2 regions of the Lysinibacillus sp. NPDC093688 genome follow, and region 2 is predicted to be linked to the other one. Evidence: riboswitches for the same ligand, from Rfam matches in the RefSeq annotation. Region 2 holds a riboswitch; the other holds the start of a gene.
The links. A riboswitch is a leader RNA that binds a small molecule or an ion and turns the genes downstream of it on or off. The one in region 2 is predicted to bind cyclic di-GMP.
Positions count from the first base shown of each region.

Region 1: linked by a shared signal. The riboswitch ahead of ACQKN2_RS18700 (methyl-accepting chemotaxis protein) and the one ahead of ACQKN2_RS12440 (amidase) in region 2 are both predicted to bind cyclic di-GMP.

Region 1 covers NZ_JBNNUX010000028.1:11,238-27,128, reverse strand. Annotated here, with positions in the region: gene ACQKN2_RS18725 (hypothetical protein) at 1-101, shown strand, start outside; gene ACQKN2_RS18720 (tRNA dihydrouridine synthase) at 594-1,583, shown strand; gene ACQKN2_RS18715 (alpha/beta-type small acid-soluble spore protein) at 1,671-1,868, opposite strand; gene ACQKN2_RS18710 (DUF1456 family protein) at 2,075-2,569, shown strand; gene ACQKN2_RS18705 (hypothetical protein) at 2,886-3,083, shown strand; cyclic di-GMP riboswitch class I at 3,306-3,391, shown strand; gene ACQKN2_RS18700 (methyl-accepting chemotaxis protein) at 3,497-5,239, shown strand; gene ACQKN2_RS18695 (SDR family NAD(P)-dependent oxidoreductase) at 5,236-5,991, shown strand; gene ACQKN2_RS18690 (sodium:solute symporter family protein) at 6,016-7,512, shown strand; gene ACQKN2_RS18685 (methyl-accepting chemotaxis protein) at 7,994-9,739, shown strand; gene ACQKN2_RS18680 (hypothetical protein) at 9,826-10,506, shown strand; gene ACQKN2_RS18675 (methyl-accepting chemotaxis protein) at 10,640-12,334, opposite strand; gene ACQKN2_RS18670 (copper amine oxidase N-terminal domain-containing protein) at 12,756-13,637, shown strand; gene ACQKN2_RS18665 (M23 family metallopeptidase) at 13,772-14,776, opposite strand; gene ACQKN2_RS18660 (PrkA family serine protein kinase) at 15,350-15,891, shown strand, end outside.
Region 2 covers NZ_JBNNUX010000013.1:94,563-110,453, forward strand. Annotated here, with positions in the region: gene scpA (methylmalonyl-CoA mutase) at 1-1,731, shown strand, start outside; gene meaB (methylmalonyl Co-A mutase-associated GTPase MeaB) at 1,731-2,828, shown strand; gene ACQKN2_RS12390 (BrxA/BrxB family bacilliredoxin) at 3,022-3,462, shown strand; gene ACQKN2_RS12395 (aromatic acid exporter family protein) at 4,053-5,030, shown strand; gene prli42 (stressosome-associated protein Prli42) at 5,051-5,146, opposite strand; gene mce (methylmalonyl-CoA epimerase) at 5,272-5,685, shown strand; gene ACQKN2_RS12410 (acyl-CoA carboxylase subunit beta) at 5,691-7,238, shown strand; gene ACQKN2_RS12415 (hypothetical protein) at 7,703-8,668, shown strand; gene ACQKN2_RS12420 (M20/M25/M40 family metallo-hydrolase) at 9,133-10,248, shown strand; gene ACQKN2_RS12425 (chemotaxis protein CheW) at 10,274-10,762, shown strand; gene ACQKN2_RS12430 (hypothetical protein) at 11,408-11,545, opposite strand; gene ACQKN2_RS12435 (DUF6366 family protein) at 11,746-11,952, shown strand; cyclic di-GMP riboswitch class I at 12,109-12,199, shown strand; gene ACQKN2_RS12440 (amidase) at 12,244-13,131, shown strand; gene nspC (carboxynorspermidine decarboxylase) at 13,175-14,314, opposite strand; gene ACQKN2_RS12450 (saccharopine dehydrogenase family protein) at 14,311-15,540, opposite strand; gene ACQKN2_RS12455 (hypothetical protein) at 15,817-15,891, opposite strand, start outside.

The sequences.
Region 1 (15,891 bases), on a different contig from region 2:
CGGCAATTGTGAAGTACACGATACAAGAGGGAGAATTTGCCCCTGTATTGAAGGGGAAATGCAAGACTTGTGGTAGGGATGTTGCTCGGGTGATTGATTAGTAAATGATAGAATTCTGAAAGGATGGAGTGAATATTCCATCCTTTTTGTGTAAGCATGGAAGGGTTTTGGTTGAATCTTATGCTTGAATAGAAGAGGTTACTTTTGATATATGTGATGAAAATTATACACCTCATAATTGGTATCAGAACATTATAATAGGCAGTTCAAGAACGGGGTTTGAAATCAAAGGGTTTATAATTCGATTGCTTTATGATAAATTAACCGTTATCTTGAATTGCTTTTTTATGTTTTTGGAATAAAGTGTCCACTATTCGGGGTTCAGTTCAAAAATCTATGCCATCTGCTTTTTGTTTATAAACATACCATTCAGGACTGATTTTCGTTAAAATAAACATTGCAGATCATCACAAATTATAAATGTCCAAATGTACTTGTGTTTGATATTCAGTTATTGAGCATGATATAAGTGTAAAAGAAGTGGAACATTGGGCTTCATATTTTTTGACCGAGAGTTTGAAGTTGTACCCACAGTGAGAGGATTTGAGTTTGAAATGATAGATAATTTTTGGCGTGATTTACCACGACCATTTTTTGTACTTGCACCAATGGAAGATGTGACGGATGTTGTTTTTCGTCATGTCGTAAGTGAAGCCGGTCGACCGGACGTATTTTTCACAGAGTTTACAAACTCTGATAGCTATTGTCATCCAGAGGGCATGAAAAGTGTGCGTGGTCGTTTGATTTTTACAGAAGATGAACAGCCAATGGTGGCACATATTTGGGGTGATAATCCCGAATATTTCCGTCAAATGAGTATTGGTATGGCAGAGCTAGGTTTTAAAGGCATCGATATTAATATGGGCTGTCCTGTACCGAATGTGGCATCGAGAGGGAAAGGCAGTGGCCTTATTCTGCGTCCGGACGTTGCGGCAGAGCTTATTCAAGCAGCAAAAGCGGGCGGATTGCCTGTCAGTGTGAAAACACGACTTGGCTTTAAAGAGGTAAATGAGTGGGAGGAGTGGCTAACGCATATTTTAAAACAGGATATTGCGAACCTTTCTATTCATTTACGTACAAGAAAGGAAATGAGCCAAGCAGATGCGCATTGGGAGCTAATTCCGGAAATCAAAAAATTACGTGACCGTATCGCACCAAATACGCTAATAACAATCAATGGAGATATTCCTGACCGTCAAACTGGACTGCAGCTTGCTGAACAATATGGTATTGATGGTGTTATGATCGGACGAGGTATTTTTAAAAATCCTTTTGCTTTTGAAAAAGAGCCAAAAGAGCATAGCAGTAAAGAGTACCTTGATCTTTTAAGACTGCAGCTTGATCTTCAAGATCAATATGCGGAAGCACTACCACGTTCAATCACAGGGCTTCATCGCTTTTTCAAAATTTATGTCAAAGGATTCCGTGGAGCTGGTGAATTAAGAAATCAATTGATGAACACGAAATCAACAGATGAAGTGCGTGCATTGCTTGATAACTTTGAATCAAATAATGTTGATTGACGATGACGGTAGAATGATGTAACTGCAAAAACATGAAAGAACGAATTCCAATTAATAAAAGGGATTCGTTCTTTTTGAAATTTATTATTATAATAAACCTTTTGAACGTTTTTCAGCCATTTCTACGAGGCGTTTTGTAATTTCTCCTCCGACTGATCCGTTTGCACGAGAAGAGGCTTCTGGCCCTAATTGTACATTAAATTCTTGTGCGATTTCATACTTCAATTGAGTAACAGCTTCATGTACACCAGGAACTAGAAGCTTATTTGAACTACGATTAGCCATTTATCTCACCTCCTTGTGATTAGAATGGTCGAGAGTTGGCTAATCATACATGTTAAAAAATAAAATGCACATTCTAAATACTATAGTAAAGTAACTTTTGGAAAGCTAACTAAAATTGTGAATGTCTCTGCTATAATAAAGTAATGCTACAATCTTGAAGATACGATTGTTAGAAGCGCTTTACAGCTAAAATGGAGGTTTTTTAAATGACGAACAATGATATTTTAATTCGTTTAAGATATGCATTAGATATCAAAAATAAAGATATGGTAGAAATTTTTAAGCTAGGAGGCATGGACTTTACGAAGGAAGAAGTATTGAACATGCTTATCAAAGTTAATGATGAGGAAGAAGCACCAGAAGAATACATTAAATGTAATAATAAAATGGTAGAGGCTTTTTTAAATGGATTTATTACATTTAAACGAGGTCCGCAAAAGCCTAAGTCTGGTCAGCCAGAAGGACCACCACCTGTGTCTGGAAAAGAAAGTCCTAATAATATGCTATTAAAGAAAGTGAAGATAGCGTTAGCCTTAACGAGTGAAGAGATGCTCGATATTTTATATGATGGTGGCGTTAGCGTTTCGAAAGGCGAATTAGGTGCCATTTTAAGAAATCCAAGTCATCGTAACTATAAAGAATGTGGCGATCGCTTTGTGAGGAATTTTTTAAGAGGGCTAACAGATAAATATAGAGATTAAATGGCTCGGTACTAAAAGCTATGCTGAAGCGTGAAGGCTGAGACGTGTCCTAGCGTTCTCTTTTAAGTAGTCAAGTGGAAATTTTAGTGAATAGCAAATAAATTAATCACAAAAAAAGTAGTTGCAACTTTGCAACTGCTTTTTTTATAAGGGTTATTACGTAAAAATCTATAATATGATTAAAATTTTCTGCAAAAAGCGCATTTTTCTTAGTCGAATGTGGTTGACAGTTTGTGACGGAATTGTGTACACTGAGATTGACATAAAGTTGTCACAAAGATGGAAAATAAATGTTCACGAACAGAGGGGTGCTTTTATGTTTACTTTAAAAATTTTATTAGTTGCTATCGCATGTGTTACTATTCCACTTGTAGTTGCTGCAATTATGATAGACATTTTTTATGCAGAAAAGAAACAAGTTCGTTTTTCATTACGCCGTACATCGATGTGGTATGTGAGTATGTTTGCAGTATCATTTATACCGGCAGTTTTAGTCATGACACTAAACGGATAAGTATTTTTAATATGAATAATCATTTAGGGGTAATTGATTATTTTAAATTATAGTAGCAGCTACAATATTGCGTTGTAGCTGTTTTTATTTACGCAAATTGTGGATGAGCCGAGAAAATTATGTAATAGTGTTCATTTCATACTTATAGTAAAATAGTAAAAAACATGTGTATTTTTATCTAGTGACATTGACTACTTTTACCTATTGTGTTAATTTTGGAAGGAAAAAGATGGGCAAATTTACCGAAAGGTAGAGACGCAAAGCTACAGGTCTAAGGTTTTAATTACTATGATGGCTGAGCTGCGAAGGAGTACTAGTTAAGTACATATAATTGCTAGTTATATTCTTTGAAGCCTATTTCTTTTGAAATAGGTTATTTTTTTGCCAAAAACATAATAAAGGGGGAAGTAATCATGAGGTTGTTAAAAAATGCTTCATTGAAAAACAAACTTTTACTAACGGTTTCTATAATTGTTTTACTTTTAATTGCTATTATTACTACGCAAAGTATTAGAGAATTAAACAATCGAATGTCTGTTGATTTAGAGCAAGAGTTGAAAAGTGTTGGTTTATTGACAGCTATGAATCTTAATAGTGATGATATTAAAGATTTGTTGTCTGAAAAGGGAGAAACGAATGCTGAATTTAAGAAAATTCAAAAGCAACTCGATAGGATTCAAGAAGAACAAGGAATTATGAGCTGGAGCTATATTTGGGATGTAAAGGATGCAGATGGCGTTACCCCAATAGGCTATACCTCTAATTTGAATGAAGTATATGAAGCGGGTGAACTCTTTACTGATTTAGCAGATGAACATGTAACAACAGCTAAATTGGCTATTAAAAATAATAGCACTGAAGTAACTGATATTTTCCAAGATCCTTATGGTTCATGGCGAACTGTATTTAGCCCTATTAAAGATGACAATGGCAAGCTCATTGCATTATTAGGTCTTGATTATTCTGCGGACTATATAAATACAATCATTAAAACAAGTATCATTAAACAAATTGTTATAGCTGTTATTGGAATTTTAATTTTATTAGCGTTACTTTACATAATTATTGATCGTCTATTAAAGCCACTTAAGAAAGTAGTAAATGCTGCAAATCAAGTAGCGAATGGGGAATTAGTAAATGTAGATTTAGAAATAACGAAGGACGAAATTGGAAATTTATCTGAATCGATTAATACGATGGTTTCGAATCTACAACATATCATTTTAAATATTAGAAATACATCTAATAACGTTTCTTCTGCAGCTAATCAGCTAACTGTGAATGCAGCAGAGACATATAACAGCGCAACAAATATTGCTCAAGATATGGGGCAAATCACGCAAAATGCTGAGGCTTCAATGGTTATGACTGAGGAAACTGCAGCGGCTATGGAGGAAACAGCTACAGGCATCCAGCAAATTGCTGACTCTGCTAATACAGCTGCTGAATCATCTATTTCTGCTTCTCAAGCTTCAGAACGTGGAAATCATGTTGTTCAACAAGTCATTGCACAAATGGAATTGATCAATGGTTCTGTTGAACAAATAGGGACAACAATAAACGGTTTACATATCAATACGAAAAAAATTAGCGATATCGTAAGTCTTATTACAGCAATAGCAGATCAAACAAACTTACTAGCATTGAATGCGGCAATCGAAGCTGCTAGGGCAGGAGAGCATGGGAAAGGTTTCGCTGTTGTCGCTGACGAGGTTAGACGATTAGCGGAGCAATCATCACAATCTGCAACGGAAATATACAATTTGATTAGTACAATTCAAGCTGATTCAAACGCTTCTATCACTGTTATGGAAAAAGGAAAAGAAGATGTAAAGGCGGGTATGGAGTTTACAAATGAGGTAGGGGAAATCTTTAAAGAAATTCTCACTTCATCAGAAGAAGTGGCAAGTCAGATTCGCGAAATTTCAGCTGCGTCTCAACAAATTTCCGCTTCTTCGGAGGAAGTCGCAGCATCTGTCAATAATATTAAGCAATCTGCGGAGCAGTCATCTGAATTCTCGTCGAACGTATCAAGCGCAACTCAAGAGCAATTGACGACCATGCAAGAGGTGAAAGAGGCATCTTCTTCATTAGGAAAAACAGCCGAAGAATTGCAGGTACTTGTAACAAAATTCAAATTGGAGAATGATCAATGATGGAAATTAATTTTAAAGGAAAAAATGTACTCATTACAGGTTCCAGTAAAGGAATCGGCAAAGCCATTGCTTTAGGCTTTGCCGAGCAAGGAGCCAATGTATGTATCAATTATATTGGTGATGACAACGAGGCAGAAGAGGTTCGTGCACAAGCGGAAAAGTTTGGTGTACAGGCTATGAAATTTAATGCAGATGTATCGGATTCTCAGCAAGTTCAAGCTATGCATCAAGCTATGGACAAACAGTTAGGCGATATTGATATTCTTGTCAATAACGCTGGATTTGCACAAGCTTCAAGCATTACAGATTTAACAGATGAGCAATGGGATAAAATGATTAAAGTTCATCTATACGGTTGCTTCTACAATTGTCGAGAGGCAGTAAAAAGAATGAAAGTACGAAACAAAGGAAAAATTATTAATATTTCTTCTGATATTGGTAGTTTAGGTTGTGAGGAATTTACGCATTATTCTGCTGCAAAGGGTGGCATCAATGCATTTACGAAGGCTTTGGCACGAGAGTTAGCGCCTTCGATATTAGTCAACGCAGTAGCTCCTAGTGGAACATTTACAGACATCCTAAAGGAATTTGGCGAAAATTATGTGGAGGAAGAGTCTGCTAAATATCCGTTAAAACGATTAGCTCAACCAGAAGAAATCGCAAAGAGCGTGTTATTTTTAGCTTCAGAAAATGCGAATTTCTATACGGGTCAAATATTAACACCTAATGGTGGAGTCGTTATGAACGGATAATGTGGGAAACTAAGGAGCACTACTATGTTAAATATAATCATCTTTAGCTTATACTTAATTTTTATTTATTACATTGGATATAAAGGATACAAACGCGTAAATACTGCGGAGGATTTAATTGTTGCTGGTTGGAGTATGCCTTTATCTGTTGTAACAGGAAGTCTAGTGGCGGCCTTATTAGCAGCCCCATTCTTCTTTGCAGCAGTAGGCTCAGGTTACACAAGTGGCGGCTTTGAAGGTTCAGCGACAATGGGCGGTTTAGGGACTTGTATGATTCTTGGAGCACTCATTTGGACGAAGCCTTTACGTAGATTGAAGGGCTGGACATTAGCAGATTACTATGGATTAAGATATGGAAGTAAAAAGTTAGGTGCCTATACAGGTGTCGTAATGGCGATTGCCTTCGGTGTCTTTAATGCAGCTGCGTTAACAGTTGGTGGAACGTATATCATTCAGCAACTGTTGCAAATTGATTTCGTTCCAGCAGCATTACTCTTTGTATCATTAACAGCCCTATATTCGGTTATTGGTGGCTTATGGGCTGTAGCCTATACGGAAATTGTTCAGGGGGCACTTGCAGTAGCGGGTATAGTAGGGATTACAATTTTTATCTTATTCTATTACCCTGATGTAACATTTAACCCTGAGTGGTGGAATATTAGTGAACTCTTTAATAAGGCTGGAGCAGAGTTTTGGACACTTTATCTTGTGTTAGCACTTGGTGATATTCCAGCGGTGGATTTAGGACAAAGGGTAGCAGCTGCGAAAAGTCCAAAAGTAGCACAGCGTAGCATGATTATAGCTGGGACAATTATTATCGCGATCAGCTGGATTCCGGGTATGTTAGGAGAAGCGTTCAAAACGATTTATCCTGGTAGTACAAATCCAGAGACGTTAATGCTTGCCTTTGCTCAAGGATATTTCCCGCCGTTATTAGCAGCCATCTTTTTAACAGCAATGGCCGCGATGGGGATGTCTACTGTAGCCGCATGTTATGTTGCGACTTCAGGAATTATCACAAAAAACATTTATTTAGACTTTATTAATCGAAACCCAGACCCTAAAAAATTATTAAGATTTTCAAGACTTATTATTATTTTAAGCGCTTTGCTAGGCTTAGTTTTAGCGGTTAGCTTCCAGAAAGTGATTGATTTAGCCTATTTGGCATGGGATATTGTTTTCGTAACAATTTTCTGGCCAATCGTATTAGGGCCGTTTTGGAAGCGAGTAAGTACACCTGCAGTATGGACAAGTATATCTGTTGGGCTAGTCTATTACATCATTACATCTTTAACCTATGTACCAAGTCTTTCTATCCAATCAGAAGGATTTTTAGGTTTATTAAATGAACTGTGGCAGGCACCTGTTTTCTCAGGAGTTGTGATCACAGGTATTACAATTGTTATTGTAAGTTTGCTTATTCCACCTTCGCAGCATGTTCTTGAGATGCATAAGATTGAAAAAGATAAGACTTTAGACGATGTGGGCGGTAAAGAGGAATTAACGGAACAGTCAAATTGATAACCAAATCCTCGTTTCAGACAGTAGACAAATGCTAATTTAGGTTGAATCTTTTTAGTATGTTAATATTTTTTGATTCAGTTTGTCTTCTCATACTTATGATGAGGAACCGTTGATTTTTCACGGAGAGTGGCGTGCTTGCGCTGAAAGTCCCGCAGGAACGTAGTGACGAGGAGATTGAAGCCAAGCCTCGGAAAGCGCCAACTCGGTGTGAAAATCAATTTTGCTTATTTGCATTATTTTATATTGGTTCTTTTGTTGATAAGCTAACACGGGAGCGTTGAATTTCAATGCTCTCGTGTTTTTTTGCGCAAAAAATAACACTCAAAAATGACCAAATTTAGCTAGTTTTAGCAAAAAAATTAAATATTTTAGAAATACCAACATTGTACTAGGGGGAATGTTGTAAAATTTATTGTTACTAAAATTTCAATTTTTTAGTAATTATTCATATAGAAAAAAAGTTTAAAGGAGTTCAACGATGAGAAGTAGCTTAAAAATTAAAATGTTAATGGTATTTTCAATTTTACTTGTTATTTCGTGTTTTCTGATTAGCTTTTTTATTTATCGTTCGTCATTGGAGCTGGTGAAAGAGACAGTTGGTGAGCAAAACATAAATATGATTGATCAGGCAATCTCAAAAATAGATGTAGAAGGCTATCAAAGATTAGAAATTGGTGCAAAAAAAGATGACTATTATTATGAATTACAAAAAGAATTAAACTCTGTTAAAGAGCTTCATAAAGTATCTAGTTTATATTCGATGACTCGGATAAAAAACGGTGATGGATATGACTACTATTATATGGTAGATAGTGTTCCGAATGAGGATTCAATACTTGGCGATAAAGAGGAATCACCAGAATCGTATCCTAAAATGAAGCAAGTATTTGAAACAGGGCAAATACAATTTCAGCTATCGAATGATTCACAATACGGAGCTGTCCTTGCCATCTACGCGCCCATAAAAAATGATGCTGGCGAAGTGATAGGATTAGTAGGGGCAGATTTAGATGCCACAGAAGTTTATTCGGACATGAATGCGAATCAAATGAAAATTATATTGATTACGCTAATTATATTAATAGTAGGAATCTGCATTGTTTATTTCTTTACAGATTATTTAACGAAGCCAATAAGAAAATTAACAGCACAAGTAAACCAAGTTGGTAATGGTGATTTAACGGTAAAAATAGAAACAAATCGAAAAGATGAAATTGGCGTTTTGACAAATGCATTCCAACAAATGGTGCTGGATTTGCAAAATATAATTATTGGAATCAATTCTAGCTCTAAGCAGTTAATCGATACGACGAACGGAGTAGCAAAAAGTAGTGAAAAGGCAAATGAAGCAATTAGTCATATTTCAGCCTCCATCCAGGAAGTATCTGCTGGCGCACATGCACAGTATAAAAACTCAGAGGAAAGCTCAGCTACATTAGAGCAAATGTCGGAGGGCATTCAACAAATTGCAGAGGCTTCTTCAAATGTATCTCAATTATCATCTATTAGCTTACAAAATGTAGAGCTTGGAAATGGAAACATTGAAAAAGTAGTTCATCAAATGAATATTATTAGTGAATCCGTTCAGTTATCCGCAAATGCTATAAAAAAACTAGAGAGCCAATCAAATGAAGTATCACTGATTATAAATATGATTCGTGATATCGCCTCACAAACGAATCTACTTGCATTAAATGCAGCGATCGAAGCGGCTAGAGCTGGTGAATCTGGAAAGGGCTTTGCCGTAGTAGCTGAAGAAGTAAGGAAGCTTGCGGAGCAATCAGAAAAATCGGCGAATAGCATCTCAAACTTGATTTCTAAAATAAATGAGGATACAAGCTTAACGGTGCAAACTATGAATGTTGTAACAGATAATGTAGAAGACGGTTTACAAGCTGTAGAAGAAGCCGGAAAATCATTCGAAAGTATTCTCCAATCTATTCAGGGCGTAGTATCACATACAAAACAAGTTTCTGTAACCTCAGAAGAAATGTCTGCATTTTCTGAGGAGATTACAGCAGGAGTTGTGGAAACAACGATGCTTGCGAATAAGGCTGCAAAGGCAACGGAAAGTGTTGTAGAGCGTACGATGGAACAAGAAAACTACAATCAAGATATCCTCCATTCTATTTTAAAATTGAACAAAATGGCGGAGGACCTAGAAAAATCCGTTTCAAAATTTGATGTAGATGCTAATAGCACAAATAATTCCTATAGAAATTAAGAATGAAAAGATAATCGTTAGAATAAAATTTCTATGAACATGGATGAAATAATCCTATCGATTATCTTTTTGAGGGTGGGAGATGGATGAAAACCTTTTTTCTTTTATTTCTTGGGACAATCTATGTATTACTCGCAAATTCAGTCGAAACGGCTATATTTAGAAAGGTATATTTTTTAATTGGCATAGGGCTAGTAATAGCAGGAGTTTTTCGGTATGTGAAAGAACGATTTATCTATATCCATACATTGAATGAAATGAAAGAGGCGAGTGAGGAGGAGCTTATGGCTATCCCTCATACACATTGCATCATCTCAAATGATTGTTTAAGTGCTTTATTACTAAATGAACCTACAAGTACACTTATTTTCGTAAGTAGAGAAGAATTAGAAGACGCTTTGATAAAAAAAGAAATTCCATTCAATAAAATATATGAAGTAGCTATAGTAGAGGACGACATGTATATTGCTAGGACAAGCAATAACTTCATAAGTGGTTCATTACTTGGTGAAGACATGGATATAGAAGAAGAGGAATTAGATGAAGAAGACCCTGAGTATAATACTATGTCTCAGTTGACGTTGAAAATTGTAGCTGATAATTTATCTGACCCTATTCTAGAATATGTTTTTATGGATAACAGTGAGCCTCTATCAAGAGAAGAGGATGAGTATCAAGAAGCGCTAGAGCTATGTGAGGAATGGTTTCAGAAAATCAGTGTGATTATCAAACGTTATGAGCTGGAAAGGGTACCAATTAGGCATTAGTAATAAGAGGAAAAAAGCTATCTCGACCGTAATGTCGAGATAGCTTTTTTAGGTAGAATCGCCCCGGAGTAATCGGGTAATCTCCAAAAGTGATCCGGTGAGCCGCAAAAGTGCTCAGGTATCACCTCAAACCTTAAATTTTAAACTGCTGTAATTGGCTATTTAACTCTTCAGCCATACCAGCGAGATGATTTGCACCCCTTGAAATTTCCTCCATAGTAGCAGCAGTTTCCTCTACAGTTGCTGTTGTTTGTTCTACTCCAGCTGCAGACTCTTGAGAAATAGAAGCCATTTCATCGATGGAGACATTGATGGATTCGGAATTTTGAGCAACTTTATTTAAATTGCTTGAAATGGTATTTATGTTAAGAATCATGTCCTCAACTGCTACCGAAATTTGTTCAAATGTTTCATTTGTTTGATTTAGTTGTACGGTTCCTCGTTTTACTTCCTCATAGCCGGATTGTAGAGCGGTTGTTACATTGCCAGTTTCACCTTGAATCCGATTGACGATTGTTGAAATATCAGTGACAGAGAACTGTACTTCTTCTGCAAGCTTCCGAACTTCATCCGCTACAACTGCAAAACCTTTACCGTGCTCTCCTGCGCGAGCTGCTTCGATGGCAGCGTTAAGGGCCAGTAAATTTGTTTGATTTGAAATATCATCAATGACAGAAACAAGCTTGGAAATTTCCGCAGACTGCATATTTAAGCCTTCAACTTTTTTCACTGAATCTAAAACAATTTCATTAATGGTTGCCATTTGTTGTGTTGATTGTACCATTAAGCCTTTACCTGTAGTCGTTAGTTCTTGTACATGATTTGAATGCGTTATTAATTCAATGCCTTCCTGTGTTGTTTCATGAATACTATGTTGGAAAGAAGTCATTGTTTCGGCTAAATCACCTGCTGTAGATGCTTGTGTTTCAGTGCCAGAGGCTAGCTCCTGCATAGTTACGGTAATTTGCTCTGTACCTGATTGTACTTCATTAGAAGATTGGGCCAGCTCTTCGCTACTAGCTGCTACTGTTTCGGAAACAGCATGAATGGAGCTTATTGTTTGCTTCAATTTTTCATTCATATTATTTGCGGAAAGCATTAATTGACCAATCTCATCTCGATGCGTTATTGGAAGTAGTTCGTGTTGCAGATTGCCATCCGCTAATTCGCTCATGCGCTTTGAGACAATTGTAATAGGTTTAGAAATATTGCTAGCAGTGACAATAGCGATTAGGATACCTGCGATCGTCAATACAATGCTAACAATTAGTCCAACTGTTTTATTGCTTAAACTTGTTGAGACTACGTCATCTCCTACCGTAGTAATGGCATCTGAGCGTTTATTGGCCAATTCTTCATAACCAACACGAACTTCGGTTACGAGATTATTGATAGCTGTTAAATTTTTTAATGCTAATTCTTTATCACCTTTTTTATAAACATCGAATACTTCGGTATTTACGCGATTGCTCCATGTACGTGCCATTTCTACTAATGCAGCACGCTCAGACGTATTTTCGTGTTTTTCAACAATACTATTACTTTCCTCAGCAATTTGACGATATTCATTAAAAGTTTCTATGTATTTTTCATCACCTGATACAACGTAACTTAAAGCTGCAGAGAGACGAACACTCATAGACATTGCTAAATTTTTACTTGCAGTTAAGACTTGTAAATCTTCTTTCACTAAACCTTCTGCTTGTTTTTCCATCTTATTATTAGAAATGTACGAATAGGTTGTAAAACAAACAACTAATACTATCAAAAGAAGAAATGCACTTAAAATTCGGGCTTTAAGTGTTTTAAACTGAAATATTCCCTTCATCTTTTCCCATCCTTTTATTGTTCATTTTCAATGTAGAACTGTGAAAAAATCGAAATAATAATTGTTATAGTACAAATATATTTTATAACTAATTCTATATATACATAAGCCCTTTTAATGGGAAAATTTAAAAATGGTTTATTAGTACAATAACGAATCATAGTTATGAATGATAGGTAGTTAAATGTATATGTCTAAATAGAAATTCTAAATTTTTTTTAATACTTTTATGTATTTATACCTAACGCTATTCTCATATACAGACATCGATGTGAACATTCGGAACTCCGTAAATTGCCACCAATCCGAGTTGGCAGCTTCTATAAAGTCTCTCCCTTAATTATCCATATTTTAGTTTGAATGGTATAATATATTTAATGTTCAACTGTTTAAAACAATACAATTATAGGAGGAAAATGATATGAACAAATGGTTCAAAATAATGGGCTTCGTGATATTTGTGAGTTTTATTTGCAACACTTCAGCACATGCGGCTTCTTCTACTTCTCTTTTTGTCAACAGTCAAGCTGAGTATGACTTTATTACGGTTGAAGGACGAACAATGGTTAAATTAAGGTCTCTGAGCGACCCGTCATGGCCTGTGCTCGCTTATGATCCTAAGACCGGTATCGTCACGATTCAAAATAAAGATAAGAGTAAGAAAGTGCAGCTTGTGGCGGGGAAAAAAACAGCAACAGTTAATGGGAAAGCGATAAAATTAGACGCTGCAGTAGTAAACAAAAACGGTAGCACTTATGTGCCGATTCGTTTCATTAGCGAGACACTTGGCGGTTATGTCTATTACAATAACAAAGATAAACGGGTCATTGTCCGTACACCTGCGGGTCAGGAAGAATACGAGACACTGATGCACGGGGATCTCACGAAGGCGCGTCATATTGCGATCGGACTAGCAACACTCACAGAGGAAGCGCCACCTCTTCATGCTGGAGAAGGGTATAATTCCTACTATTACACGTTTCCGGAAGGAGAAGCATTGCGTTTCACATTGAATCTCTCCGGCTATAGCGATGCTTATTATGAAGTGAATAAAGAAGGTCTGTCCGTCATTAAATGGCAGCAGGATAATGTGGCGGAACGAGAATGGGGAGCGAAACCAACCTTTAAAAGCTATGTTTATTTCTTGGACGAGTTTAAGGCTGGCTTATTCACTTACGGTATTGTAGACGCTCAAGGCAAAGATACGGAGCTAGGGAAATTTGGTAAGGAAGATTGCAACTTTTGTAGCGACAATCATCTAGTGCTACAAATTGAAGGGGAGAAACGGACGGATCAGAGGTAGAAAGCTTGTGGTAGATTAGCGACTGAGCCCGGCTAAAAAACCATAGAAGCTTTATGAAATTACAGGATATATGTAGCAAAAAAGAAGGATGGATAAAGTCAATTTTATCTATCCTTCTTTTTTGTGTGCAACATTTAATTACTGTTTTGCTTTGCTTTTTTTGCTTGTCGTTCCCATTGCATTAAAGATGGATATGGATCAAATGCCCATTCTGTACGCCCATTGAATTTGTAGATACCGTAGTGAAGATGAGGCGGAAATTTTCCGGACGTCCCTTCTTTACCGTAGCCAGAGCTACCAACCGTACCGAGAACAGTGCCAGGTTCGACAAGGTCTCCAACTTTAATTTTTTTATTATAACTGCCGAGATGGGCATAATAATGATAGGAGTTGTGATTATCTCGAATGCCTATGCGCCAACCACCAAATTGGTTCCAGCCCTTTATTTCCACTACACCATAAGAGGTAGAAAGCACTGGAGTACCATAGCTAGCGAAAATATCTGTTCCTTCATGAATACGGCGTCCACCCCAGCCCCTATTGGCACCCCATGTACTTCGATAGCTGTAATCATAATTAGTAGGGACTGGGAATGTGTGATCGTCAAGCTCTGTTGTTTTGAAATGACTATACATTTTGGAAATGGTGAAGATTTGATTTACGGCCTGTTCGCTTCCGTAATATTCCCATAAAGCTAATTTAAAGTCTTCATCAGATGTTCCAAATTTGCTTAAAAAAGTAGCCATGGAGAATATTGTATCGATATCATCCTTTGGACTGGCAGCTCCATCACCATTGCCATCTAGCCCCATCCCGCCAAAGTAACTAATTGTTTCTGGGCGAGTATCATCTCTTACAGGATTTAAAGCACCTGACCAATATTCATCAGAAAATTGAATGGAAATAATACCATCCCGTTTCGGAATATCTTTACGAACTGATTGTAAATTGCGTTCATATTGGTCAATGGCTGCTAAGAAATGCCACGGAATGAGTAATTCGTCAAATTGTACGTAATAGGCCATACGTTGTTGCACAATTTCTTCTTGGGTGGGTTCTTCTTTTGCTAATGCAACAGTGGGGAGAGTAAAACTCCATAATAATATCCATGATAAAAGGAATATAAAATGGCGATTCAATAAAGGACCTCCTTTCTAACGTTAGAATAACCGAATTTTTTATCTTCATTCAGCACTTTTTGTGGGAAAACAAAGCAGTAGGAATGAGCAATTTTTATAAAAAAGCGCATAACGTAGGGCTGATTTCCGTTCCGACTGGGCGCTTTGTTGCTGACGCTTCGCTTTCGCACAGATAAAACATTTGCCGCTGACGCTTCGCTTTCGCGCAGAGCAGAGCTTCCTGGGGGCGTCGGGGCAACAGGATGTTGGTCACGAAGGCGTTATCACAGGATGTGATGGTTTTAGCCTTCGTTCCTCTATCGCTGATCCCCGAGGAGTCGCCCAGTCGGAACGAAGATCAACTTATTCTCAAGGAGTATTTTTGAACAAATGTCATCCTAACTTTGGTGATGAAACAATAAAGCGTCAGGTGAAACGAGTAAGTTTTTTATGTTTGACGTTGAATTCCTTTATTCTGTAGGGAAAAAATTATTGGCAATAAGAAGAAATTTCGACAAAGAAAAAGTATTGGGTATCATAATGTCTTTTCCTTCATACTATGTTATAAATCAAGCCCTGAATGGAGGGAAGGCTATTAACATTTTAGATAAAGTGAAAAGCTATCGCGAAGAAGAAAATCGGCTAAAGTGGGAAGGTACATTTGCAGATTATTTAAACATCATCAAGGAAAGACCTGAAGTTGCTCAAACAGCCCATTCACGCGTCTACAATATGATAAAAAGTAGTGGTGTAGAGGAACGCGATGGGCAAAAAATGTATGAATTTTTTGGGCAAGAAATTTTTGGGCTTGAAACGGCAATAGAAAGACTGGTGGAGGAATATTTCCATCCGGCAGCACGAAGATTGGATGTTAGAAAACGTATTTTGTTATTAATGGGACCAGTAAGTGGTGGTAAATCAACAATAGTGACCTTGTTGAAACGCGGACTTGAGCAATTTTCTCGAACAGATGAAGGCGCGGTTTTCGCAATTAAGGGATGTCCAATGCATGAAGATCCTCTACATTTAATTCCACATCATTTGCGTAGTGAATTTTACGAGGAGTATGGTATACGAATTGAAGGAAGTTTATCGCCTTTAAATACGATGCGTCTTGAAAAGGAATACGATGGACG
Region 2 (15,891 bases):
TTTGACCAAATTCCTTTAGATCAAATGTCAGTTTCTATGACAATGAATGGTGCTGTATTACCAGTTCTTGCATTTTATATCGTTGCTGCTGAAGAGCAGGGCGTTACACCAGATCAATTAGCTGGTACGATTCAAAACGATATTTTAAAGGAATACATGGTTCGTAACACATATATTTATCCACCGGCAATGTCTATGAAAATTATTGCAGATATTTTTGAATATACAGCGAAATATATGCCGAAATTTAACTCTATTTCGATTTCTGGTTACCATATTCAAGAAGCTGGAGCAACAAATGACATTGAGCTTGCTTATACATTAGCAGATGGACTTGAATATGTTCGTACAGGGCTTAAAGCTGGAATCGATATTGATGCCTTTGCACCACGTTTATCATTCTTCTGGGCAATCGGTATGAACTATTACATGGAAGTTGCAAAAATGCGTGCTGCACGTCGAATTTGGTCACAAATGATGTCAACGTTTAATCCGAAAAACCCTAAGACATTAGCACTTCGTACACACTCACAAACATCTGGCTGGTCTTTAACAGAGCAAGATCCATTTAACAATGTGACACGTACATTAATCGAAGCAAATGCGTCTTCAATGGGGCATACCCAATCTCTTCATACAAATGCACTTGATGAAGCGATTGCTCTACCAACTGATTTCTCTGCGCGTATTGCACGTAATACTCAGTTGTTCTTACAAGAAGAAACGGCTATGACGAAGGTTATTGACCCATGGGGCGGTTCGTACTATGTGGAAAAATTAACAGACGAGATTACAAAATCTGCATGGGCCTTAATTGAAGAAATTGAAGAGCTTGGTGGTATGGCGAAAGCGATTGAAACAGGTCTTCCAAAAATGAAAGTCGAAGAGGCTGCGGCAAAACGTCAAGCGAAAATCGACTCTAAAACAGAAACGATCGTTGGTGTAAACAAATATCGTTTAGAAAAAGAAGAACCTATCGACATTCTTGACATTGATAATACATTAGTTCGTCAAAAGCAAATTGAACGTTTAGAAGCCATGAAGGCGGCGCGTGATGAAGCAGAAGTACAAAAACATCTAGCTCGATTAACAAAAGCGGCGCAAGATGGAGACGAAAACTTATTAGCGATTGCAGTAGATGCTGCCCGTGCTCGTGCTTCATTAGGAGAAATTTCCGATGCAATCGAAGTTGTTTCAGGTCGTCATAAGGCAGTAATTCGTTCCATTTCTGGTGTTTACTCTGCAAACTTCTCAGATGAAGAACAAATTGCAGAAGTGAAACAAATGACAGAGGAGTTCCTTGAAAATGAAGGTCGTCGCCCACGTATTTTAGTAGCGAAAATGGGACAAGATGGACATGACCGTGGTGCAAAAGTTGTGGCAACAGGCTATGCAGACTTAGGCTTTGACGTAGATATTTCACCATTATTTATGACACCTGCTGAAGCAGCTCAAATGGCTGTAGAAAACGATGTTCATGTTATTGGTGTATCTTCCTTGGCAGCTGGTCATAAAACGCTAGTTCCTGAATTAGTAGCAGAGTTAGAAAAACTGGGTCGCGAAGATATCATTATTATTGTTGGTGGTGTTATTCCAGCACAAGATTATGACTTCCTTTATGACGCTGGTGCAGTCGCGATTTTTGGACCAGGTACAGTTATTCCTGTATCGGCACAAAAGATTATTGAAGAGATTTACAAACGTTTAGGCTATGAGGAAGTGTCTGAATAATGGACAAAAACAAAGGAATGCCTGAAAGTGCGCTATTTGTTATGGACGGAGTAGAGGCAACTCACGACGGAATGCAATATGGTACACCGAAAAAATTCCGAAAGAAAAAAGCAGACAATTTAAACATACAGGAGCTTGCACAAGAAGTACGTGCAAGCTCTCGTACACACTTGTCAAAAGCTATTACACTCATTGAAAGTTCAAATGCAACACATAAAGTGCAAGCACAAGAACTCCTACAAGAGCTTCTACCACATACAGGAAACAGTGTCCGTATTGGGATAACAGGCGTGCCTGGTGCAGGAAAGAGTTCGTTCATTGAGGCTTTCGGAACGATGCTTTGTGAGTTGGGGAAAAAAGTGGCAGTCCTTGCGATTGATCCAAGCTCTTCTTTATCAGGAGGAAGTATTTTAGGCGATAAAACACGAATGGAGGAGCTCGTGAAAAAGCCGAATGCATTTGTTCGTCCCTCTCCGTCAGCTGGTACCCTAGGGGGTGTTCATAAAAAGACACGTGAAACGATGCTTGTTTGTGAAGCGGCTGGTTATGATGTCATTTTAATAGAAACAGTTGGTGTTGGACAAAGTGAAACGTATGTCCGAGGGATGGTTGATTTCTTCTTGCTGTTAGTTTTAACAGGTGCCGGAGACGAGCTACAAGGCATGAAGAAGGGCATTATGGAGTTAGCGGATGCCATCGTTGTTCATAAGGCTGATGGTGATAATGTTCGTCTGGCTAAAAAAACGGTATCCGAGTACAAGCAAATTTTACATTTCTTACAGCCTGCAACTCCAGGTTGGATGTCCACAGCAATGCCAGTAAGCTCGTGGGAAAAACGTGGTCTCGATAAAGTCTGGAATACAATAGGGGAGTTCAGACAAATTGTTGAGGCAAATAATTACTGGTCAATCAGACGTCAAAATCAGACGAGAGATTGGTTCCAATCGATGATTACCGACCATTTAATCGATATGTTTTATGGTAATCCAGAACGTAAAGCACAAGTGCAACTTCTAGAACGTCAAATTTTAAATGGACAGTTGACAGTTACACAAGGTGTAGATCGTTTATTTAGCGATGAACCATCAAAGAAATAATATCATCTAATATGTGAGCAAGTAGGTGCACAAATTCGTCACTAACTGCTATGATAGGAGATGTATGAGCGTCGAATATCTAAAGCTAGTAAGTTTAACTTCATTCAGCTGAAAGAAGTTAAAGCCTCCGGAAGTAATTATGCCGAGGCATAATTGATGATGATGACGCGAACTTGAAAGGAGCTATCGCTATATGAATATGGATTACGATTTATTTATGCAAGAAATTTTAAAAACAGCACGTGCAGAAATTGAGGCTGCAGGTTATGAGCAGCTTCGCACGCCAGAAGCTGTTGAAGAGGCGTTTGCTCGTCCAGGTATAACATTAGTCATGGTAAACTCAGTATGCGGCTGTGCAGGAGGTATCGCACGTCCATCAGCAGCACAATGCGTACATTACGATAAACGTCCAGACCATCTTGTAACGGTGTTTGCTGGTCAAGATAAAGAAGCAACTGCAGCTGCTCGTTATCACTTTGGTGAAGATCATATCCCATCCTCCCCATCATTTGTGTTATTAAAGGATGGACAAGTAGTAGCAGAAGTTGGACGCTATGAAATTGAAGGGCATGACCCAATGTCAGTAGTAACGAACTTACAAGCAAACTTTGAGGAATACTGCGACGAACTTTAATTTTATTCATAGAGTTAAAAGTGACGTTATTCTATAAGTAGGAAGCCCCGCAGCTACAAAATATCTGCGGGCGCTTACTTCATAGCCATGCTAATTGATCCCCGATTAGCATGACGTTATTGATAACTTTCTTTTATTTTCAACATACTAGTCAATTGACGTTCGGAATATTTGAAATATTGGCTAAATGAATAATCTAAAGTTTTTAAATGAATAAAATTAACAGGTGTGTTGATTAGCAATATTGGGCATATTTGTGGTGAAATCTTTTATTTTTCTAGGACTACAATATTGTTGCTCATCACCAAAACTGTTGGTGACATTAGTAAAACGTATTCAATGAATATTAGTTGATTGGAGTGGAGGATGGGCGACTCCTTGGGGAACAGCGATAGGGGAACGAAGGCTAAAAGCATCACATCCTGTGATAACGCCTTCGTGACCAACATCCTGTTGCCTCGACGCCCCCAGGAAAGCGCCCAGCCGGAATGGAAATCAACCCCACGTTATGGTGATGAGCCTATGTTTGAAAATATAGCTAATCAACACGTTTGTAAATGTAGAGTACTAAAAGATAGGAGGCAGTCGACTTGAAGAAGTTTTCAATCGGCTATCGTACATTAAAAACGGCATTTGGCGCAGCAATCGCTATTGCCATTGCCCAATACTTTGAATTAGCTTCTTATGCATCTGCTGGTATTCTAACAATATTATGTGTACAGCCAACGAAGAAAAAATCTCTTCATGCTGCATATACACGATTTGTCGCAAGTATTATCGCAATGTTTTATGCATTTTTGAGCTTTGAGCTATTTTCTTATCATCCGCTTACATTAGCAGGTATGCTGATCATTTTTATACCAACAATTGTGTCATTAAAGGTAGCGGATGGCTTTGTCTCTAGTGCCGTTATTATCATGCATATTTATGCTGCTAAAAGCTTTTCATTGGCACTTGTTTATAATGAATTTGCATTAATGGCAATTGGATATGGTACGGGAATAGCTATAAATATGTATATGCCAGACATTCAAAAGGAATTAAATTACTACCGAGTTAAAATTGAGGAACTTTACAGTAAGATTTTTTTAGAAATTGCCAACTATTTAAGAGAAGGCGATACATTGTGGGATGGGCAGGAAATTATTGAAGCGATTAAAGCGTTAAATAGTGCGAAATCCCTAGCGTTTAAAGATGTTGAAAATCATTTTACGAGACGAGAAAATGACTACTACGTGTATTTTGATATGCGTGAACAGCAGCTAGAAATTATTGATAGGGTTCTTCCCAAAATAACGGCGCTTCCTGTTATAGTACAAGAGGCTGTGATCGTTGCAGACTTTTTACAAGACCTAGGTGAACATGTTCATTCAGGAAATACGGCTAGTCATTTTAGAGAGAAATTAGAGCAAGTAAAGCTAGATTTCGCCCAGTTACCTTTACCGAAAAATCATGAGCAATTTCTAGCACAAGCGGCACTCTATCAATTTATAGAGGAAATGGATCGATATTTAGAAATAAAGCAGTCTTTTAAGGGGTTAAAGGTAAAGAAAAAGCGCCCGCAGTAATGCGGACGCCTAGTTTTTCATTACACTAGCATCGATAAGCCGAATGCTAGAGATGAGATTACCATGATTGCGACCATAGTATAAACAACGATTTTTTGAAATTTTTTATTACTCATATGCTCGTTCGCTCCTTCTTTTCTTATAAATAGTTTATCAAATCTGAAAAATTTCTCAAGTAGTAGAGTTTTGACGAAAAAGTCTGTAAAATAGATTATGTACCATAACAGAAGGAGATGTCACCATGGAGAGAGTAGATCATATTGGGATTGCAGTCCGCGATCTTGATGAACGCATTACATATTATACAGAAACTTTAGGCTTAAAGCTGCTAAAAGTGGAAGAAGTAGAATCTCAACAGGTTCGTGTTGCATTCATAGATGCGGGTAATGTAAAAATTGAGTTATTAGAACCGATGAGTGAAAAAAGTACTATTCATGGATATATCGAAAAACGTGGAGAAGGTATTCACCATGTAGCTTTCGGTGTAACAGGGATTCGTGAGCGTATGGCAGAGCTTCGTGAAAAAGGCGTACGTCTTTTATCGGAAGAGCCAGGACCAGGTGCTGGTGGTGCAGAGGTTGCTTTCATGCACCCGAAATCATCTTTTGGTGTGTTATATGAATTATGCGATAAAAGTGGAAAAGGGGATAAGTGATCAGTATGGATATGTTCGACAAAATTAATGACTTGTATGACCGTAAGACAGTAATTGAACTTGGTGGCGGCTATGAGCGCATCGAGAAGCAACATGATAAAGGGAAATTAACTGCTCGTGAGCGTATTGAATTATTACTAGACGAAGGTACATTTTTCGAGATCAACCCATTCATTACACACCGTACAGTAGACTTCGGCATGGACAAGATGGAAGGCCCTGGTGATGGTGTAGTGACTGGTTTCGGTAAAATTAATGGACGTCCAGTATACTTATTCTCTCAAGATTTCACAGTATTTGGTGGAGCGCTTGGTGAAATGCATGCCAAAAAAATGGCAACAGTAATGGATCTAGCTGCAAAAAATGGTACACCATTTATCGGTATTAATGATTCAGGTGGTGCTCGTATTCAAGAGGGTGTGCTTTCACTTGATGGTTATGGTCATATTTTCTATCGTAATGCAATCTACTCTGGGGTAATTCCGCAAATCTCAGTTATCATGGGACCATGTGCTGGTGGGGCGGTATATTCTCCAGCAATTACAGACTTCATTCTAATGGTTGATAAAACATCTCAAATGTTTATTACAGGACCTAAAGTTATCGAAACAGTAACAGGTGAACAAATCTCTGCTGAAGATTTAGGTGGTTCTAAAGTAAACAACGCTGTAAGTGGTAACGCACACTTCCGCGCACCATCTGAAGAAGAAGCTATTAATGAAATTAAGAAACTATTAAGCTACTTACCACAAAATAATAAAGAAAAAGCTCCGCGTCAGGCACGTCCAGAGGGTGATGACTATCGTCCAGAAATCGTGGATGCTGTTCCAATCGAAACAACTCGTCCTTATGATGTACGCAAAGTAGTCGAGCAAATAGTGGACGAAGGCTCATTTATGGAAGTTCATTCAGAATTTGCGAAAAACGTAGTAGTTGGTTTTGCGCGTATTGCTGGTGAATCAGTTGGTCTTGTATGTAACCAACCTAAAGTATTAGCCGGTGGGTTAGATATTGATTCTTCAGACAAGGCTGCTCGTTTCATTCGTACTTGTGATGCTTATAATATACCAATCATCACATTTGAAGACGTTTCTGGTTTCTTCCCAGGTGTTAAACAAGAGCATGGTGGTATCATCCGTCACGGAGCGAAAATCCTTTACGCATACTCAGAAGCAACTGTACCAAAAATTACAGTGATTCTACGTAAAGCTTACGGCGGTGCATACGTTGCGCTTAACTCTAAATCAATTGGGGCTGATTTAGTATTTGCTTGGCCTAACGCAGAAATTGCTGTTATGGGTGCGGCAGGTGCAGCTAATATTATCTTCGCGCGAGAAATTGCAAAATCAGAAGATCCAGAAGCAACACGTGCAGCGAAAATCGAAGAGTATAAAGAAAAATTCGCAAACCCATACGTTGCGGCATCTCGCGGTATGGTTGACGATGTTATCGATCCACGTGATACGCGTATTAAGCTAATTCAAGGGCTAGATATGTTATCAAATAAACACGAAACACGTCCAGAGAAAAAGCACGGAAACATTCCTCTATAAAAAATGTACATGCCTAGTATCCATTCGGATTGCTAGGCTTTTCTTTTAGACTTGAATTAATTTGATATGAGAATGACAGATAATTGGCTCATCACCAATAGTTGAGGATAATATGCCATGTATATCAGTTGATTGGAGTGGAGGCTGGGCGACTCCTTGGGGATTAGATCACAGCGTCACAGATGAGACCCTGGAGCGAGCAAGTAGGGGAACGAAGGCTAAGTGCATCACATCCTGTGATAACGCCTTCGTGACCAACATCGTGTTGGCCCAAGCGGCTCATCGGACGCCCCCGGGAAGCTTTGCTCTGTGCGAAAGCGAAGCGTCAGCAAATGTTTTATCTGTGCGAAAGCGACAAAGCGCTCAGGCGGGACGGAAATCAACCATACGTTATGGGGATGAGACAGAAAATTGAAACATATTTTCATTTCATCCGTACATATAGGTAAGAGGAGTTGAGATGAATGGAATGGAAACAATTACAAAAAGAGCAAGAAATGATTCATGCACAATTAAGAAATGCCAGTAGATTAAGTGAACAAAAGGTTTTAATTGAACAGCAAATCGAGCATGCCCAACAGGAAATTTACAAACATTCTAATGCACTCAATCAAATTCGTTTGAGACTCGATAAATTAGAAGGCTTTTCTTTTATGAATATGATTCGTACGTGGACAGGGCAACAAGATGAGCTACGTGCAGAAAAAATTGATAAAGCGGCCATTCTTGAATTAAAAATAAATGAAGCGAAGAAGATGGATGTTGATTTGACGCATGATTTGGGGCAAATCAACACTAAAATTTCTCAAATTAATGAGCAAGAGTTACAAGGAGCTTTAAGCCAATTAAATGCTAAAAAGAAAGGCTACTTACAAATCCATGAGCCTGAACAGGCAAAAAGGCTTGAACAATTAGCGCATGAAGAAATGTTAACAAAACAACTAATGATAGAAATAAAGGAAGCAGAAGCGGCTGGTGAAACAGCAATTACTGAGCTTGGACAAGCAGCAGAGTCCTTGCATTCCGCAAATGGATATTCAACTTGGGATACGTTTTTTGGTGGAGGATTCTTTGTTACACATTTAAAGCATGATGCACTGGATAAAACCGAAAATTATCTTCACAATGCTCAAATTGCGTTACAACGCTTCCATAACGAATTGCTGGATGTACATGAGATGTCAACGAAATCATTACAGATTGAAACAGATGGATTCGTAAAATTTGCGGACTATTTCTTTGATGATATTTTTTCAGCTTGGTCTGTCCATTCTAAAATATCCACTGCAAGAGATCAGGTCTCTCGTGTACAAGATGATGTACATAATACAATTTTGCGTCTACAGGATAAACATAACAAGGCAGATGATTATTTGCAGTCTCTGCAACAAGAAAAAGAAACGATCTTGCAAAACGTGAATATAAAGTAATCTGTGAAAAGATTTTCCCTCTTTTCACAGGTTTTTTTTTCGTTTAATAATAAAAAAATATCGACAAAACGAGGGATTGATTTCCGTTCCGGCTGGGCGCTTTCCTGGGGGTGTCCGATGAGCCGCTTCGCTTCGCTGCAGGGTCTCGGGCCAACACGATGTTGGTCACGGAGGCGTTATCACAGGATGTGATGGTTTTAGACTTCGTTCCCCTATCACTGATCCCCGAGGAGTCGCCCAGCCTCCACTCCAATCAACCACTTAAAATGTACCTTCTGGCTTGTCACTCTAATTTATAGTAATAATACAAAACTTCAGCAATGTTTTTTTTGAGGGGGAATTGCTATTCCTTCATAAATAGTCGTAGTTCCTGTTAGCGAATTATTTCAACTCTTTACACGTTGTGCTAAAATAAACCTATACTATATCGTGGAAATACACGTAAACTAAGGGAGTCCTACAACATGACAAGTCGTTTAGTAGAAGAGTTTTTTGAGCTCGTACAAATCGATTCAGAAACAAAACATGAACAAGTGATTGCGCCGGTTTTAATCGACAAACTAACAGCGCTTGGTTTTACAGTAGAACAAGATGATGCACATACTCGAAACGGGCATGGAGCAGGTAATATTCTTGCTACACTAAAAGGTTCATTAGATATCGAACCAATTTATTTTACTTCTCATATGGATACAGTTGTCCCTGGTAAAGGGATTAAACCATCTCTTCGTGAAGATGGCTATATCGTGTCAGATGGTACAACTATTTTAGGTGCTGATGACAAAGCTGGTCTTGCCGCATTATTTGAAATGGTTAAACGCTTAAAAGAGCAAAATATTGAACATGGTGATATTGAATTTATTATTACAGCTGGCGAGGAAAGTGGACTCGTTGGCGCTAAAGAGTTAGATCCATCTAAAATTAAAGCAAAGTATGGCTTTGCAGTAGACAGTGATGGCAAAGTAGGAGGAATTGTCACAGCAGCTCCATTCCAAGCGAAAATTTCCGTTAAAATAATTGGGAAAACTGCTCACGCTGGTGTTGCTCCAGAAAAAGGAATTTCAGCGATTACGGTTGCTTCTAAATGTATTGCAAAAATGAAGCTGGGTCGATTAGATGAAGAAACAACAGCAAATATTGGACGCTTTGAAGGTGGACAGGCAACAAATATTGTATGTGATGAAGTAACGATTCTTGCAGAAGCTCGTTCAATCGACAAAGCGAAGCTAGATGCACAGACTCAGCATATGCAGGAGACGTTTGAGCAAGTTGCTGCTTCATTAGGAGCAAAAGCTGAGGTTGAAGTAAAGCTTATGTATCCTGGATTCCGTGTAACAGAATCAGATAAAGTTGTTCAAGTGGCAATGGCAGCTGTACACAACATCGATCGCACACCGAAGCTTGGTATTTCAGGCGGAGGTTCCGATGCTAATGTTATTGCAGGTTTTGGCATTCCTACAGTCAATCTTTCTGTTGGGTACGAGGACATTCATACAACAAATGAAAAAATCCCAGTAGAAGAATTAGAAAAATTAGCAGATTTACTTGTTGAAATCGTAAAAGAGTCTGCGAAAAAATAACAACAGAATCGAAGGACGTGACCGAATGGAAAGTGTAAAGGCAGTAGTTTTTGCTTGTGGTACAGAGGAATATGCAGTGCCTGTGGAACAAGCGATTTCGATTGAAAAGTTAGAGCAAGTAACGCCGATTCCTCATTTGCCTAATTATCTTCTAGGTTTCACAAGAATTCGTGGCGAGCTTGTGCCTGTCCTTGATTTTGAGCGTATTCTTTATAATCGTACCTCTAATGTTGCAACAGCACGGATTATTGTGTTGAACACGGATGTTGTAAATTATGGATTACTTGTAACAGAAGCTCGTGAAATTCTTGATTTTGATGAGTCAGTATTAAAGCAGATGGGCCTTGTCAATTATTCAAAAACACGCTACTTTACAGCTGTGGCAAATCTTGAAAATCGTATGATTACTTACGTTGACCCGAAAATACTTGTGAATTCATTAGAAGGTATACGTGAAATAATTAATTATTTGCACAAAATGCTTGAAAATGAAGAAGAAAACGTACAGGCTTGAGTTTTTTATAATTAAGAATTAATTCAATACGATAATTTACACATCATAGTTGATGTTTTAGGCAGAATTACAAATTTGTGATTCTGCCTTTCTTTTTCCAACCAGTAAAAGGAAAATGAATACTCGAAAAGACTATTATCAAAACATGTGGTTGATCTCCGTTCCGACTGGCGCTTTCCTGGGCCGTTCGATGAGCCGCTTCGCTCGCTCTTGTGTTCAATTTTACTTGGGAAGTTGTAGAAAAGCATTATAATGTGATCGAATAAGACTTAGAGAAATGTTGGTAACAAGAATCCAGAATCCCAAAATATTTAAAAGACTAACACGAAGTAAACTGTACCCTATAAGGTAGACATTTGAAAAAAGTCTATCTTATAGTAACGGGTTCTGTTTTGAAGTACAAAAAGCAAAATCGAAGGTTAAAAAGACAATTAATTAGCATATTAAAAGGTACTGCGATTCGCAGTACCTTTTTTTGTACAACTTAGTTTGATATTTCGTGAATCAAAATTTAACTAAAGCACCCCGTTCGTATTAGTTGAAGAAGCGTCCCCAATATTAAAAGCAAAGACGTTTATATTCTCCTCTGGTAAAAAAAGCCCAAGCTCAATATTAATTGAGTACTTGGACTTTGGTGTTACATTATCAAATTGTTTTAGCCATTGTTATATTCGTAATTTCATAGCCCATTTTTTCATATAAGCCACGTGCAATTTTGTAACGGCTAACTGACATGCATCGGTAAAAAACCACGTCCTGTGGCATTACCGAAATGACTGACATCGTGTCGGCCCTCATGTTGTTGCAGTCTCTTCGCTTTCGCACAGACAAAACCCTTTGTTACTGCCGCTACGTTAGCCCTGCGCTTTCGCACAAAAAACATCTACAGGCCTAAGCACAAAGCCGATTTCGGACGCAATTATGAATATATCTATCTTTAGTATAAATAAGTAAATATTTATTATTGGGGAGGTGTTTGTCATATGGAATCAAAGAAAAAGGAAACACCAGAAGAAAAAAGAGAGCGTTTAAGACAAAGTGAATTAAAAAACAATCCTACGGGTGCACTAAACGATGGAGTTAATAGAGGAAGTAGTGGGAATTTAAATGGTATGGGTTGGAAAGAAACGCTTGTATTAATTTTAGTGTTATTTATAGGATTCATTACGTACAAATTGTTTTTCAATTAAAGCAATCTTTATAGATAATTACTTCTACTGTTTTATTCTGATATAGTAAAAATAACCTGTGTTCTCTTTATCTTATTTGAAAAGTTATTAATAAAATTATGCGTTTTACCTACAGACATCTCCGTTCTAACGTCGTATTATGAAAGGTAAGAAAACTACTGTAAAAGGCAAACTTCACCGAAAGGGAAGGACGCAAAGCCGTGAGTCTAAACACTATTTTTTAGTGCATGATCGTCAGGTTGCCAGGTTCGTTCTATGAGCCTCGGCAAATAGAATGGAGATGTTTATCATATGGTAAGTCGTTCACTATCAAAAGCAATTATTGTTTTTATAGTAACAATTGTAAGTACGCTAGGATTAACAATGGGAAAGGTAGACGCAAAGTCCATGCAAGATAAGGCTACTTGGTTATGGGATACGACAAAGATTGTCGAAGATGAATCAGGGGTACTCTCATTTTTAGAAGACAAACAAGTAAAGAAATTATATTTACAAATTAATAGTGATATAGCAAGTAACGATTACAAAAGTTTTATCAATAAAGCTACGACAAAAGGAATAAAAGTATATGCGTTGGATGGTGCTGCAAGTTGGGTATCAGAAGAAGGTTATAACATGCAGGATCAGCTGTTTGAATGGTTACATACATATAATGGAAATGCAGCAACAACAGAGCGATTTTCTGGCGTTCATCTCGATGTAGAACCTTACTTAAATAGTGGCTGGAGCTCGAACCAAGTAAAAACAATTGAATCCTATCAAGCGCTCCTTACTAGAGCGAAAGGGGATACTGATCAATTACAATTGCCTTTGGAAGTGGATATGCCATTTTGGTTTGACGAAGTTTCATATAATAACCAATTTGGCCAAGGTTTATTAGCTGACTGGGTTATTGACCAAGTGGAAAGTGTTTCAATAATGGCTTATCGAGATGCTGCAAAAGACATTATTAAAATTGTTGAACATGAAATAGACTATGCAAAAAAAGTAAATAAATCAATTGTAATTGGTGTGGAAACAGGAGCCTCTGATGAAGGTGAAAAGATTACCTTCTATGATGATGGAGAGGCCTATATGAATAAACAGTTAGCACAAGTTCAAAAACAGTATGCCAATAAAACAAGCTATAATGGTTTTGCCATTCATCATGTTGATAGTTGGATGAATATGAAACCGTAAAAAAATCCTCTCCAGCAATAAGTTGGAGAGGATTTTCTTTGTATTATGAAAGTCGACCGCTATAGTCTTCAAATTTAAATTCACGAATGACTTTAATGCCTTCTTCATCGTTATAAGAAACGATGGATGGAAGGTTTACACCATTAAACATATGATTTTTCACCATTGAGTAATGCGCCATATCTGTAAATACTAGACGATCGCCTGGTTGTAAAGGTTGTTCGAATGAATAATCACCAATTACATCACCGGCAAGACAAGTAAGCCCGCCTAGGCGATATGTGTGAGCTAGCTCATTTGGTTGACCTGAACCGATAATCATTGGGCGGTATGGCATTTCTAGAACGTCTGGCATATGGCAAGTTGCCGATGTATCTAAAATTGCTAGGTCCATACCGTTTTTCTGTACATCAAGAACAGTCGTTACTAAATAACCTGTATTAAGTGCAACAGCTTCACCTGGCTCTAAATATACGAGAAGGTTATACTTGTTTTGAATGTAATTAATGATATTCACAAGCTTTTCTACATCATAATCCTCACGAGTAATATGGTGACCTCCACCAAAGTTTAACCATTTCATTTGATGTAAAACATCACCAAATTTTTCTTCGACAACTTGTATAATACGCTCTAACGTATCTGAGTTTTGCTCACACATAGCATGGAAGTGTAAGCCATCAATACCGTCAAGCTGTGACTTATCGAAGTTGGCTAAAGTTGTGCCAAGACGAGAATTCGTGTAGCAAGGGTCGTAAAGTGCTGTTTCAATTTCAGAGTACTCAGGATTGATACGAATACCACATTCAATTGTTTTACCAGCAGATGTTACTTTGTCCTTATACTGGTTCCATTGGTTAAATGAATTAAACACAATATGATCAACATAGCCAAGTAGCTCGTCCATTTCATGCTCCACGTAAGCTGGTGCATAGACATGAACTTCTTTTCTCATTTTTTCATAGCCGAGTTGAGCTTCAAATAATGAGCTAGATGTAATCCCTGCTAAATATTCACCCACTAATGGGAATGTTGAATGCATAGAAAACCCTTTTAAGGCAAGTAAAATACGGCAACCTGTTCGATCTTGAATCGATTTTAAAAGTTCTAGATTTTTTGTTAATAATCGTTCATCCACTACGTAAGAAGGGGACGGAACTTTTGAGAAATCAATTGGCTTCATCGACTGAATTCCTTTGCGTCTAATTCTAGGTCAAGTAATTCTGGGTTATGGCTTTCTTGCCATGGTAGACCCCATTTATTTAGTGCATCCATGAATGGATCTGGATTGAAATCTTCGACATTCCAAACGCCTGGTTTACGCCATTGACCGTTCATCACAAGCATTGCACCAATCATTGCTGGTACACCAGTTGTGTAGGAAATTGCCTGTGAACCAACTTCGTTATAACATTCTTCGTGGTCACATACATTGTACACATAATAAGTTTTTTCCTTACCATCTTTTAGACCGCGAATAATACAACCGATGTTAGTTTTTCCTTTTGTACGTGGTCCAAGTGATGCTGGATCAGGCAGTACAGCTGTAAGGAAGTGAATTGGTTGAATCATTTGTCCTTCAAACTCGATAGGCTTGATAGAAGTCATACCAACATTCTCTAATACTTTTAAGTGTGTTAAGTATTTTTCAGAGAATGTCATCCAGAAACGGATTTGCTTTAAGCCTTTAATGTTTTTAGCAAGTGATTCTAGTTCTTCATGGTATAAAAGGTAAATATCTTTTGGACCGATTTCTGGTAAGTTATAAACCTCTTTTTTCTCAAGTGGTGCAGTTTCAACCCACTCGCCTTCTTTCCAGTAACGACCATTCGCTGTAATTTCACGAATGTTGATTTCTGGGTTGAAGTTTGTTGCGAAATGGTAACCGTGATCACCAGCATTTGCATCCACAATATCAATGTAGTGGATTTCATCAAATTCATGTTTTTGTGCATGAGCTGTGAAAACGCCCGTTACGCCTGGGTCAAAACCGCTACCAAGTAAAGCAGTTAAGCCAGCTTTTTCGAACTTCTCTTTATAAGCCCATTGCCATTTATATTCAAATTTTGCCGTTTCAGGTGGCTCGTAGTTTGCAGTATCCACATAGTGTACACCCGTCGCTAAGCAAGCATCCATAATCGTTAAGTCTTGATAAGGTAGTGCTACATTAATAACAACTTCTGGTCCAAAGGCTTTAATAAGCTCAATAACCTCTTCCGTATTATCTGCGTCTACCTGTGCAGTGTGAATCTTTGTTTTTCCGCCGTCTAGTTTTTCTTTTAGAGCGTCACATTTTGAAACAGTTCTACTTGCGATACAAATCTCCTCAAATACGTCCGGATTTTGAACACACTTGTGTACCACAACACTGGCAACTCCGCCAGCTCCGATGATCAATGCTTTACCCAATTGTCTACCCCCAAATTCAAATAAGTTTTGTCAAACAAGCTGATTATACAGAAAATTGAATTACTACTCAATCATTCTTTTTAAATTTTCTACAAAATTTTTTATTTTTCAACAACAATTAGTCGTATTCAGAGGGGAATACCACGAAAAAAGAGGCTTTTCATGAAAAAAAATCCCTTACCTACTGATGTAGAGAAGGGGAAATTAACTTTTTTTGTGCAACGAGTGTGTGAAAAAAATAGTTCACTTCAAAACTGTAATTTTAAGTCACCCGAGTTATTTAGAAAAACGATTCGAGATTTGCTGTTTTTCATCCCCCCATAAATAAAAAAAGATTAGTAGTGATGTGCT